3 regions of the Streptomyces sp. NPDC127595 genome follow, and region 1 is predicted to be linked to each of the others. Evidence: riboswitches for the same ligand, from Rfam matches in the RefSeq annotation. Region 1 holds a riboswitch; each other region holds the start of a gene.
The links. A riboswitch is a leader RNA that binds a small molecule or an ion and turns the genes downstream of it on or off. The one in region 1 is predicted to bind cobalamin.

Region 1 (4,205 bases):
CGGCGGCCAGCGCGTCCACGTCCGTGAAGTTGGACATCAGGGGGACCGCGCAGACGGCGACCCGCAGCACGTCCGCGCCGACGGGCGCGGCGACCGCGGACTCCCGGACGGCGCCCCTGAGCGAGACCGCCATCCCGTCCTCCTCGTCGATCCCGAGGCCGTGCCGGAAGGGCAGCACGCCGTAACTGGGCCGCCCGGTGAGCCCATGGAGCATGTCGAGCCCCGGCTCCAGCAGGGAGACATCCCCGCGGAACTTGTTCACCAGGAACCCGGCGACGAGTTCCTGGTCCTCGCGCGACAGCAGCGCGACGGTCCCGAAGAAGGACGCGAAGACGCCCCCACGATCGATGTCGCCCACGACAAGCACGGGCAGTCGCGCGTTCCGTGCGATCCCCATGTTCACGATGTCCGTCCGCCGCAGATTGATCTCGGCAGGACTCCCCGCCCCCTCACAGATCACCGCGTCATACGTGCCCCGCAACTCGGCGAGGCACTCCAGCACGGTCCCGAGCAGCGCTTCCTGCCGCCCCCCGTGGTAGCCGCGAGCGCTCATCTCACCCACGGGCTTCCCCATGAGGACGACCTGACTGCTCCGGTCACTGCCCGGCTTGAGCAGCACGGGATTCATGAGCGCGGTCGGCTCCACGCGAGCGGCCTGCGCCTGCATCGCCTGTGCCCGCCCGATCTCGGCGCCCTCCCGCGTCACGAACGAGTTCAGTGACATGTTCTGCGCCTTGAAGGGCGCGACCTTGACGCCCTGCCGCACAAGCCACCGGCAGATCCCGGCGGTCACGACACTCTTGCCCGCGTCGGAGGTGGTCCCGGCGACCAGCAGCCCGCCGCTCACGAGGCACGCCCCTTCCGGAGAAGCCGCCCGGCGACGCTCACGCCCAGCGCGAGCCAACTCACGCGCCGGGACAGCCGTACGGCCCGCTCGATGTCACCGACCACCACGGCACGCCCCCCGCCGTTCAGTACGGGCCGATGCTCGACCCTTCCGCCGTACGCGAGGGTCCCGCCGAGCCGCACACCGAGCGCCCCCGCGAACGAGGCCTCCACCGGCCCGGCGTTGGGGCTCGGATGCTTGCAGGCGTCCACCCGCCAGGCCCGCACGGCGCCTCGCGGATCATCTCCGGCAGCGGTGGCGAGGGCAGCGGTGAGCCGCGCCCCCGGCCAGCCCGCGACATCGTCGAGCCGAGCGGAGGCCCAGCCGTAGCGCCGGTACCTGGCTGACTTGTGCCCGACCATCGCGTCGAGCGTGTTCACGGCACGGAACCCGACAAGCCCGGGCACACCGCCGATGGCCCCCCATACGAGGGCGCCCACCACGGCGTCGGAGGTGTTCTCGGCGACCGACTCGACGACGGCACGCGCGATGCCGTCCGCATCGAGCGCCTGCGGGTCCCGCCCGCACAGATGCGGCAGCCGCTCCCGGGCCACCTCGACATCGCCGGCTTCCAGCGCGCTGCCGATCGCCCGGGCCTCCCGGCCGAGGGAGGTTCCCCCGACGACGGCCCAAGTGGCGGCGGCGGTCAGCGCGATGGAGGCGGTACGGGATCCACGTACGGCATGACTGGCGAGCGCCGCGAGCCCGGTGGCACCGCCCGCACACACGGCGGTGTGCAGCGCGCCCCACCCGCGGTGGTCCCGCCACAGCACCCGCTCCACGGCTCCCGCGGCCCGGCCGAACGAGGCGACCGGATGCCCCCGGCGGGGATCGCCGAGCAGCAGGTCACCGAGGAGGCCGGCGGCGGCGCCGTACGCGAAGACGCGATCGGCACGCACCGGTTCAGCCGACCGTCAGGTCAGGCACAACCGTCGTTCGCAAGGCACTTGGGCAGCCGCGCATGGCGATATGTCCTCACTCAGGGTGTCCACGCCCTGGTTCGAAGAGACCGACGGTGAGAGTTCCTGGCTCCCGGGGACTACTTCCCCGGTCACAGTGGCGGGACCGCGCCGGATTCGCACCGGCTTCCTCTCGTGCCGTCGTACTTGGCTCCGGCAGTCCACCACGGTGTTGGAAGACCCGTCAACTTGCTGTTGACCTGCGGAGGGAGAGTGTGCGAAGGCCCACACAGGGGTGGGGCGCGGGACGTTGACACGTCCCGCGCCCCACCTTGTTCGTGCGCTTGTCCGACGTGACCGTCAGGCCACGATCAGATAGATCCCGTACGCCACCGCCGCCGCGCACGCCGCGAAGCAGGCGTAGGCGCCGGTGACCGCGAGAGCGGCGGAGCCGCCCTGTGCCGAGGCCGACTCGCGCCTGGAGAGGCCGACGATGCCCAGGGTGAAGAGGCCCACGAGGGCCACGGTGGTCACGAGGCTGACTCCGAAGACGGAGCCGAGGGCTGCCCAGTCGATGTGCATGCTGTCCGTTCCTTACACCGTGGCCGGAGAGGTGGGCTCCGCGTCCGGGGACGGGATGGTGGCTTTCAGGTCGCCTGCCAGGTCGCCGGCGAGCGGGCCCGCGGGGGGCGGGGTGACCGCGGCGATCGCGGCGGTGACGACTCCCGAGGGCTCGGCGGTGATCTCGTTGACGTTGTCGATGGTCACCGGCCGGCGGCGCGACAGCTTCCAGATGGTGCCCGCGCCGGCCACCAGGAGCGCACCTGTCAGGACGATGCCCCAGGTGCCCTGCTTGGTGAGGACCTCGGCGCCCGCGCCGACCAGGCCCGCCGCCGGGAGCGTGAGGCCCCAGGCGATGAACATGCGGGTCGCGGTCGACCAGCGGACGACACCGCCCTTGCGGCCCAGGCCCGAGCCCATCACGGCGCCGGAGCAGGACTGCGTGGTGGAGAGCGAGAAGCCCAGGTGGGAGGAGGCCAGGATGACGGTTGCCGCGCTGGTCTGGGCGGCGAAGCCCTGTGGCGGCGCGAGGTCGGTGAGGCCCTTGCCCATGGTGCGGATGATGCGCCAGCCGCCCAGGTAGGTGCCGAGCGCGATGGCCGTACCGGCCGAGACGATGACCCAGGTGGGAGGGTTCGAGTCCGGCGCGATCACACCGCCGGTGACCAGCGCGAGGGTGATGATGCCCATCGTCTTCTGCGCGTCGTTCGTACCGTGGGCCAGCGAGACGAGGCCCGCCGAGGCGATCTGCCCGGCCCGGTAGCCCTTGGCGGTCGCCTTCTCGTCGGCACGGCTGCCGATCCGGTACGTCAGCCGGGTGGCCAGCATCGCGGCGAGTCCGGCCACGACGGGTGCGGCGATCGCGGGGAGCAGCACCTTGGTGACGACGGTCGAGCCGTTCACCGCCGACCAGCCGGCCGACATGACCGCGGCGCCGATGAGGCCGCCGAAGAGTGCGTGGGAGGAACTGGAGGGCAGACCCAGAAGCCAGGTCAGCAGATTCCAGAGGATGGCGCCGACGAGCGCCGCGAAGATCACTTCGGTGCGTATGCCCTCTTCGTTGATGATCCCGCCGGAGATCGTCTTGGCGACCTCCACGGAGAGGAACGCCCCGACGAGATTCAGCACGGCGGACATGGCCACCGCCGTCTTCGGTCTCAGAGCGCCGGTGGAAATGGTCGTCGCCATCGCATTGGCGGTGTCGTGGAAACCGTTCGTGAAATCAAACACGAGAGCGGTGACGATCACGATTCCGAGGAGGAGCGTGATGTGTTCCATTAACCCAGGCTTCTGTTGGACGTCAGTGGCACGAGGACCGTAGGTAGCCTGAATGAACGGAAGATGAACGTAGACGGGCATTCGAGTGTCTCTTCCTTGAGTCGCCCCTCCGAATGCGCCGGAGGGGCGACTCCGGGGCCGGCCCGATGTCTCGAACCAAGGCGGAATGCCGGGTTCCGTGGCCGGTGCTAGCCCTTCGCGAGCTTCTTGAGCTGGGCCGTGGATCCGTTGAAGAGATTCTGGTCACCCGGCAGGCTGCCGCTGTTGTCGTACTGCCAGAAGGTCCAGAAGGACCAGCCGGCCGGCAGGGTGCCCGCGGTCGCCGAGTCGTAGCGCGCGAGCCACAGGGAGTGGTTCGCGCCGAAGGCGCGGCTGCTGCCGGTGCAGGTGTTCCACCAGTGCGTGGTCGTGTAGATCACCGGACGGCGTCCGGTCTGCCGCTTGACCTCGTCGCTGAAGGCCTTGATCCAGCTCACCATCTTGGCTTTGGTCAGGCCGTAGCACTTGTTCTTGCCGTACGGGTTGTACTCGATGTCGAGCGCGGGCGGCAGCGTCCAGCCGTCCCCGCTCCAGCCGCCGCC
Region 2 (4,205 bases), on a different contig from region 1:
GAGCGCACTGCCCTACCGCTCGGCTTTGGGCGTACGCGCCATCAGCACGCCGACCGCTTCCCCGACAGTGGAGTGTCCGTCGATGACGGATGCCACGACCTCGGTGATGGGCATCTCGACGCCGTGGCCGCGGGCCAGGTCGAGGATCGCCCGGCAGGACTTGACTCCCTCGGCGGTCTGGCTGGTGGCGACGGTCGCCTCCGCGACCGTGAGGCCCCGGCCCAGGTGCTCGCCGAAGGTTCTGTTGCGGGACAGCGGCGACGAGCACGTGGCCATGAGATCGCCCGCGCCGGCTAGCCCGGAGAACGTCAGCGGGTCGGCGCCGAGGGCGGTTCCGAGGCGGGCGGTCTCCGCGAGGCCGCGGGTGATGAGCAGCGCTGTCGCGTTGCCGCCGAGGCCCATGCCGGTCGCGAGGCCCACTGCCAGGGCGATCACGTTCTTGACGGCACCGCCGAGTTCACAGCCGACGACGTCGGTGGCCGTGTAGGGCCTGAAGTAGGGGGTGTGGCAGGCGGCCTGGATGCTCTTGGCGGCGGTCTCGTCGCGGCAGGCGATGACGGAGGCGGCGGGCCGGCGGGCGGCGATCTCCCCGGCGAGGTTCGGGCCGGAGATGACCGCGACGCGCTCGTCGGAAATACCGGTGACCTCGGTGATCACCTGGCTCATACGCAGCTCCGAGTGCGTCTCGACGCCTTTCATGAGGCTGACCACCACGGCGTGCGGTCCGATGAGGGGGGCCCAGGCGGCGAGGTTGTCGCGGAGGGTCTGGGCGGGGATCGAAAGGATCACCAGCTCGGCGTCGGTCAGGGCCTCCGCGGGGTCGGTGGTGGCGCGCAGTGTGTCCGGCAGAACGACGCCCGGCAGGTAGGCGGGGTTCTCGTGACGCGTGTTGATCGCGTCGGCGACTTCGGAGCGCCGGGCGTGCACGAGGACTCGGCTGCCGGCGTCGGCGAACACCGCCGCCATGGTCGTGCCCCATGAACCTGCCGAGAACATCGCGACCCGAGACATCTGCTTGTTCTCCCTCTGCGCCGGTCCCCGGCACCCTATCCGGCGACGGTGGGGCAGGCACCGACGAGCGTGACCTCGACGGGTTGGCGCCCGGGCTACGTGGTGAACGGCCACTGGTGTTCGTCTCTGCTCACGCCCGCTACCTTCCCCGAGGAGAAGTACAGGCTGCCGTGATTGGACACCGCCGGCGTGTACGGGGGCGAGTGCCTCGTCGGCTCGCGCCGGGTCGTCACCGCGCCCGAGGAGACGCTCGAGCCGTTCCGCGCGAAGCTCGGCGGAACCATCCAGCAACTGCGCGGCATGGGCCCACCCCGGGCTCGTCGTAGCGGGCGAACCCGCCCGTCGCTCGGCGCCGACGCCTTCGTGCTGGTCACGGAGGCGCTGCGGCGATCCGTCCGCGGAGGGTTCGGCGAGGGTTAAGGAGAAGACTTGCCCTCCGCGGCGAGCAATGGAATCCACAACAGCCAGCCCCACAGGATGAAGTCCACCACTCCGCTCCAAGCTCCGCGACGCCAAGAGGCTGGGACGGGAACGCGTCATCGCGCGCATACGGCAGCGCCACGAGGAGACCAACACGGCCTGACCTTCGAGGCGGCGGTCGCGAACGTGGGCATGGGCGCGCTTCGTTGACAGCGACCGCCCGAGTTCCGTCACCGGTGACCCAGGGGTCGCACCGGCCGCGTCACCAGGCAGGAGAGGAAGATCACGCCAGGTGACGCGGTCTTGGCCATGCACGCGACACACGGTACCGTCGGTCCGATATCGACGACGGCGAGACGGAAGCCGGTGAGAATCCGGCACGGTCGCGCCACTGTAAATGGGACGCCCCTGAGATGCTCCCTGAGTCAGACCCGTGGCCGTCGTCATGTGCACCACCGAGATGGGACGCGAACTCCCAGAGGAGGCCCTGCCATGGCGCAGCATGTCGCCCAGCCGACAACCAACACCCCTGTCATTCCGGCCAAGTTGCCGCTCAAGGACATCGCCCCCTGGGCGGTCTTCTTCGGCGTCCTGATGCTGGTTCTGCTGTACTTCGTCGGCGCTGAGCAGGGCGCCACCTCCGTCGTCTCCGGCGCGGAAGTCCACGAGTGGGTCCACGACGCCCGCCATCTCCTCGGCTTCCCCTGCCACTGACGAAGGACGCCGCGCACCTCATGAACTCCGCAACAGTGAGAAACCTTCTCGTGCGGGGCATGCTCGCCGGCCTCGGCGCCGGTGTGCTCGCCCTGATCGTCGCCTACTTCCTCGGTGAGCCGAGCGTCGACAGCGCGATCAGCTTCGAGGAAGCCCATGCCTCGGGCCACGAGCACGAGGTCGAACTCGTCTCCCGCAGCCTCCAGTCCACCGCCGGCCTCGCCGCCGGTGTGCTGATCTACGGGGTGGCCTTCGGCGGCATCGCCGCCCTCGCCTTCTGCTTCGCGCTCGGCCGCGTGGGCCGTTTCAGTCCGCGGGCGACCGCGCTGCTCCTGTCGGGAATCGCGCTGCTCGCCGTGTACGTCGTGCCGTTCCTCAAGTACCCGGCCAACCCGCCCGCGGTCGGCAACGGCGACACCATCGGCAAGCGGACCACCCTGTACCTGCTGATGATGGTGCTCAGCGTGCTCCTCGCCGTCGCCGCCACCATCCTGGGGAAGCGGCTCGCCCCGAAGGTGGGCACCTGGTACGCGACCGTCTCGGCGGTGGCCGCCTTCGCTGTCGTGATCGGACTGGCGTACGCGTTCCTGCCCGTCATCCAAGAGGTGCCGGCCGACTTCCCGGCCACCGTGCTGTGGCGCTTCCGCGTCTCGGCGCTGGCCATACAGATCACCCTGTGGGGTGGCTTCGGGTTGGTCTTCGGTGAATTGGCCGAGCGCTTGCTCCATCCCAAGCCTGCGACGGCGACAGCGGGACGACCGGTCGCCGCCCCCAATTGACAGACCCGTCAAACGAGTCAGGGCCCACGGAACCATCCGGGGGCCCTCTCGCGTTTCCCGGGCACTGACACGGAAACCGCCACCGATATCGCCGCCGCCAATACCAATACCGATACCGATACCGACAAGGACGCGGACGTCATCGGACCACGGACCATGAGCCACGGAACGGACCGATCAGACGGGGACCACCTGGGCGGGGAGCGGAGGAACCGAGCGGCCGGACGACCCCAGCCGCGCTGGGAGGCAGCGAGGCGGTCGCCCTGACCGTGCAGGAGTGCGAGCAACTCATCCAGCCCGTCGCTAGTCCTTGCCGCCGAAGGTCCGGAGAATGCGTTCGGCGGCGAGTGTGGCCGTCAACTCGCCGTCCCTGACCTGCTGTTCGAGGGCCGGTGTGAGGGCTCGTACGGCCGGATCGGCGTGCAGGCGGCCCAGGAGCTCGTCGCGGACCATCGTCCAGGTCCAGTCGACCTGCTGGTCACGGCGTTTGGCGGCGAGCCTGCCGGTCGAGTCGAGGAGCGTGCGGTGCTGTTCGAGGCGGTCCCAGACGGTGTCCAGGCCGGCCGACTCGCGGGCGCTGCAGCTCAGTACGGGCGGCGTCCAGGCAGCGTCCCTGCCGTGCATGAGCCGGAGCGCGCCTGCCAACTCCCGTGCGGCTGCCTGCGCGTCGCGTTCGTGCGGGCCGTCCGCCTTGTTGACGGCGATCACGTCGGCCAGTTCGAGGACGCCCTTCTTGATGCCCTGGAGCTGGTCGCCGGTGCGGGCGAGGGTCAGCAGGAGGAAGGAGTCGACCATGTTGGCGACGGCCGTCTCGGACTGGCCGACGCCGACCGTCTCCACCAGCACCACGTCGTAGCCCGCGGCTTCCATCACCACGATCGACTCGCGGGTCGCCTTGGCGACCCCGCCCAGGGTGCCGGCGGTGGGGGAGGGCCGGATGAAGGCCGCGGGGTCGACGGCCAGGCGTTCCATCCTCGTCTTGTCGCCCAGGATCGAACCGCCCGTACGGCTGGAGGAAGGGTCCACCGCCAGCACCGCCACCCGGTGTCCGAGCGCGGTCAGCATCGTGCCGAAGGCGTCGATGAACGTCGACTTGCCCACGCCCGGTACGCCACTGACGCCGATCCGCCGTGCCCGGCCGCTGTGCGGGAGCAGCTCGGTCAGCAACTCCTGGGCGAGCGCCCGGTGCTGGGGCCGGGTGGACTCGACGAGGGTGACGGCGCGGGCGACGAGCGCGCGCTTCCCGTCGAGTACCCCTTTGACGTAGGTGTCGAGCTCGAT
Region 3 (4,205 bases), on a different contig from region 1:
GGCGGCATCTGGATCCTGCAGACCTTCCCGGCCCTGGTCGGCGGCCTCTTCACCCGCTGGTTCCACCGCTGGGCCCTCCTCGCGGGCTGGGCCGTCGGCATGCTCTACGGCACCCTCGCCGCGTACGGCGTGGCCTCCCCCACCCAGAAGCACTTCGGCGGCAGCTCCAAGGAGATCCCCGGCATCGGCGAGATCGGCTACATCGGCCTGACGGCGTTCGTCCTGAACGTCCTGGTGACCGTCGTCCTCACCTTCGCCCTCCGCGCCTTCAACGCCCCCGACGGCATCGACGAGACCAGCCCCGAGGACTACACGGCAGACGCCGGCGACAAGGGCGTACAGGTAGAACTCCCGCCGGCCACGGCGGGAACAACGCACTGACCACCGGGTAGGGGCCGTGGGGGTTCTCGCCCCCTCCGCCCCTACCCATCCCGCACCTGGGGGCCGCCCCCAGACCCCCGCAATCACGCTGAACGCGCTCTTCCTCAAACGCCGGACGGGCTGAAACCCGTACCCCCGGCTGAGACCTCCCCCGGACGTGCTGCTGGTGGCTGCTGCCACGCCCCACCGGCAGAAGGGGACGTGCCGGAACGTCCGCCCGCAGCGGCTGGCGCGTCAACGCCGTTCCCCTCTTGGGTAAACGATTCCGCGCCAGACCGAGGACGGATGCTCCGGTACGGCCCCGACCCACGACGGCGGCGAAATCCGGCAGCCCCCTGACCGCACCCTCCGGCACACTGCCCCCCATGGACATCGTCATCAGACGGGCACGCCCCGAGGACTACGACACCGTCGGCGAGATCACCGCGCAGGCCTACCTGGGCGACGGCCTGCTCGACTTCGGCGAGAGCGACGGATACCTCGCCGAGCTACGGGACGTCGCCAAACGGGCAGCGGCCGCCGAGGTGCTCGTCGCCGTCGAAGGCAGCCAACTGCTCGGCGGCGTGACCTTCGTACCGGCCGGCGGCCCCATGTCCGACATCGCCCGCCCCGGCGAGGCCGAGATCCGCATGCTCGCCGTCGCCCGCCCGGCCCGCGGCCGAGGAGCCGGCGAGTCCCTCGTCCGCGCCTGCATAGCCCGCGCCCGCACCACCGACGGCTGCGAACGCGTCGTTCTCTCCACCCAGCGCACCATGCACACGGCCCACCGCATCTACGAACGCCTCGGCTTCACCCGCAACCCGCAGCGCGACTGGAACCCCGTCCCCCACCTGGACGACATCCTGCTCCTCACCTACGAGTTGCCCCTCTGACACCCTCCGAAGCCGACACGACACAACATGTGGGGGTACTACCGAGACCCGGCACAAGATGTATGCTCATGCTCGCTGTCGCCGCAGGGGAATCCGGTGTGAATCCGGAACTGTCCCGCAACGGTGTACTTATGCGCGTTCGTTCGCGTACGGAGTCCAGTCCGAGGACCTGCCGACAGTGTGCCCGGGCCGGCCGGCCCGGGTGACATGACGTCCGGGCCTCGCGGAATGGGCCGGTGGACGCGGCGCATCGCTGTCAGAAGGCGTGCGCTCGTGTGCCCCGCCGCCCTCCCCAAGGCCCCGTGCCCAGCGAGGGAGAGCCCCACGTGACCATCGCGCCAGTCGACCCGGCCTCAGCGACTACGCAGCAGGCCCCGGTGGAGACGGACGGCCCCGGTGCCGCACTGCTGCGGACCCTGACGGACCTCACCGCCGACCTCCCCGGCGCCGACCCCGGCCGGGTCGCCGCCGCCGCCCTGCGCGGCCGGTCCGCACGCGCGGACAACGCGGAACTGCGCGAGCTGGCCACCGAGTCCGCGGCGGGCCTGATCTCCGAGGACCCCGTCTACTCGAAACTGGCCGCCCGACTGCTGACGATCAGCATCGCGGCCGAGGCCGCCTCACAAGGCGTGCGGACCTTCTCCGACTCGGTCACAGTCGGCCACCGCGAGGGCCTCATCGCGGACCGCACCGCGGACTTCGTACGCCTGCACAAGGCCCGCCTCAACACTCTGATCGACACTGAAGGTGACGACCGCTTCGGCTACTTCGGCCTGCGCACGCTGCACAGCCGCTACCTCCTCCGCCACCCGATCACCCGCAAGGTCATCGAGACGCCCCAGCACTTCATGCTGCGCGTGGCGTCCGGCCTGGCGGAGGACGACACCACGCGCGCCCTCACCGAAGTCGAGGCCCTCTACCGGCTCATGAGCCGCCTCGACTACCTCCCCTCCTCCCCCACCCTCTTCAACTCCGGTACGCGCCACCCCCAGATGTCGTCCTGCTACCTCCTCGACTCCCCGCTGGACGAGCTGGACTCCATCTACGACCGCTACCACCAGGTCGCGCGCCTCTCGAAGCACGCGGGCGGCATCGGCCTGTCGTACTCCCGTATCCGCTCCCGCGGTTCACTGATCCGCGGCACGAACGGGCACTCCAACGGCATCGTCCCGTTCCTGAAGACCCTCGACGCCTCGGTCGCCGCGGTGAACCAGGGCGGCCGGCGCAAGGGCGCGGCGGCGGTCTACCTGGAGACCTGGCACTCCGACATCGAGGAGTTCCTGGAGTTGCGCGACAACACCGGTGAGGACGCCCGCCGTACGCACAATCTGAACCTGGCGCACTGGATCCCGGACGAGTTCATGCGCCGGGTGAACGAAAACGCGCTGTGGTCCCTCTTCTCCCCGTCCGACGTGCCGGAACTGGTCGACCTGTGGGGCGACGAGTTCGACGCGGCCTACCGCAAGGCGGAAGAAGCGGGCCTCGCCAAGAAGAACATCCCCGCCCGCGACCTCTACGGCCGCATGATGCGTACCCTCGCGCAGACCGGCAACGGCTGGATGACCTTCAAGGACGCCGCCAACCGCACCGCCAACCAGACGGCGGAGCCGGGCCACACGGTCCACTCCTCGAACCTCTGCACGGAGATCCTGGAGGTCACGGACGACGGCGAGACGGCGGTCTGCAACCTGGGCTCGGTGAACCTGGGCGCGTTCGTCGACACGACGGCCGGCGACATCGACTGGGACCGCCTCGACGAAACAGTCCGCACCGCAGTCACCTTCCTGGACCGGGTCGTCGACATCAACTTCTACCCGACCGAGCAGGCGGGCCGATCCAACGCCAAGTGGCGCCCGGTCGGCCTCGGCGCGATGGGCCTCCAGGACGTCTTCTTCAAGCTGCGCCTGCCCTTCGACTCACCGGAGGCCAAGGCGCTCTCCACCCGTATCGCCGAGCGCGTCATGCTCGCCGCGTACGAGGCGTCCGCGGACCTCGCGGAGCGCAACGGACCCCTGCCTGCCTGGTCCCGTACAAGGACCGCCAGGGGTGTCCTGCACCCGGACCACTACGACACCGAGCTGACCTGGCCGGAGCGCTGGACGGCCCTGCGGGAACGTATCGCCACCACCGGCATGCGCAACTCGCTCCTCCTCGCCATCGCGCCCACCGCCACCATCGCCTCCATCGCGGGCGTCTACGAGTGCATCGAGCCGCAGGTGTCGAACCTGTTCAAGCGCGAGACGCTCTCCGGCGAGTTCCTCCAGGTCAACTCCTACCTGGTGGCCGAGTTGAAGCAGCTCGGCGTGTGGGACGCGCAGACGAGGGAGGCGCTGCGCGAGTCCAACGGCTCGGTGCAGGGCTTCACCTGGGTCCCCCAGGACGTCCGCGACCTGTACCGCACGGCGTGGGAGATCCCGCAGCGCGGCCTGATCGACATGGCCGCGGCCCGCACCCCGTTCCTCGACCAGGCGCAGTCCCTGAACCTCTTCCTGGAGACGCCGACCATCGGCAAGCTCTCCTCGATGTACGCGTACGCCTGGAAGTCGGGCCTGAAGACGACGTACTACCTGCGTTCCCGCCCGGCGACCCGCATCGCCCGCGCGGCGCAGGCGCAGGCCCAGCCCGAAAAGACCATCCCCGTCCAGGCGACCCCCGACGAGGACGCCGTCGCCTGCTCCCTCGAAAACCCCGAATCATGCGAGGCCTGCCAGTGAGCACCCCCCAGAAGAACCTTCTCGACCCGGGCTTCGAACTCACCCTCCGCCCCATGCGCTACCCGGACTTCTACGAGCGCTACCGGGACGCCATCAAGAACACCTGGAGTGTCGAGGAGGTCGACCTCCACTCGGACGTCTCCGACCTCGCGAAGCTGTCGGAGGGCGAGCAGCACATGATCGGCCGGCTGGTCGCGTTCTTCGCGACGGGCGACTCGATCGTGGCGAACAACCTGGT

Region 2: another riboswitch for cobalamin. It lies ahead of ACFVKT_RS02165 (CbtB-domain containing protein); the one in region 1 lies ahead of ACFVKT_RS30365 (cobalamin biosynthesis protein).
Region 3: another riboswitch for cobalamin. It lies ahead of ACFVKT_RS16935 (ribonucleoside-diphosphate reductase subunit alpha); the one in region 1 lies ahead of ACFVKT_RS30365 (cobalamin biosynthesis protein).

Annotation. Positions count from the first base shown of each region.
Region 1 is NZ_JBHXWK010000011.1:63,645-67,849, reverse strand. Features, by position in the region: gene ACFVKT_RS30370 (cobyric acid synthase) at 1-847, opposite strand, end outside; gene ACFVKT_RS30365 (cobalamin biosynthesis protein) at 844-1,785, opposite strand; cobalamin riboswitch at 1,885-2,027, opposite strand; gene ACFVKT_RS30360 (hypothetical protein) at 2,146-2,367, opposite strand; gene ACFVKT_RS30355 (anion permease) at 2,380-3,624, opposite strand; gene ACFVKT_RS30350 (lysozyme) at 3,813-4,205, opposite strand, start outside.
Region 2 is NZ_JBHXWK010000001.1:490,502-494,706, forward strand. Features, by position in the region: gene ACFVKT_RS02155 (NAD(P)H-dependent glycerol-3-phosphate dehydrogenase) at 13-1,011, opposite strand; gene ACFVKT_RS02160 (hypothetical protein) at 1,186-1,431, shown strand; cobalamin riboswitch at 1,747-1,888, shown strand; gene ACFVKT_RS02165 (CbtB-domain containing protein) at 1,924-2,145, shown strand; gene ACFVKT_RS02170 (CbtA family protein) at 2,166-2,924, shown strand; gene meaB (methylmalonyl Co-A mutase-associated GTPase MeaB) at 3,228-4,205, opposite strand, start outside; gene scpA (methylmalonyl-CoA mutase) at 4,205-4,205, opposite strand, start outside.
Region 3 is NZ_JBHXWK010000004.1:619,911-624,115, forward strand. Features, by position in the region: gene mctP (monocarboxylate uptake permease MctP) at 1-381, shown strand, start outside; gene ACFVKT_RS16930 (GNAT family N-acetyltransferase) at 747-1,253, shown strand; cobalamin riboswitch at 1,286-1,445, shown strand; gene ACFVKT_RS16935 (ribonucleoside-diphosphate reductase subunit alpha) at 1,580-3,967, shown strand; gene ACFVKT_RS16940 (ribonucleotide-diphosphate reductase subunit beta) at 3,949-4,205, shown strand, end outside.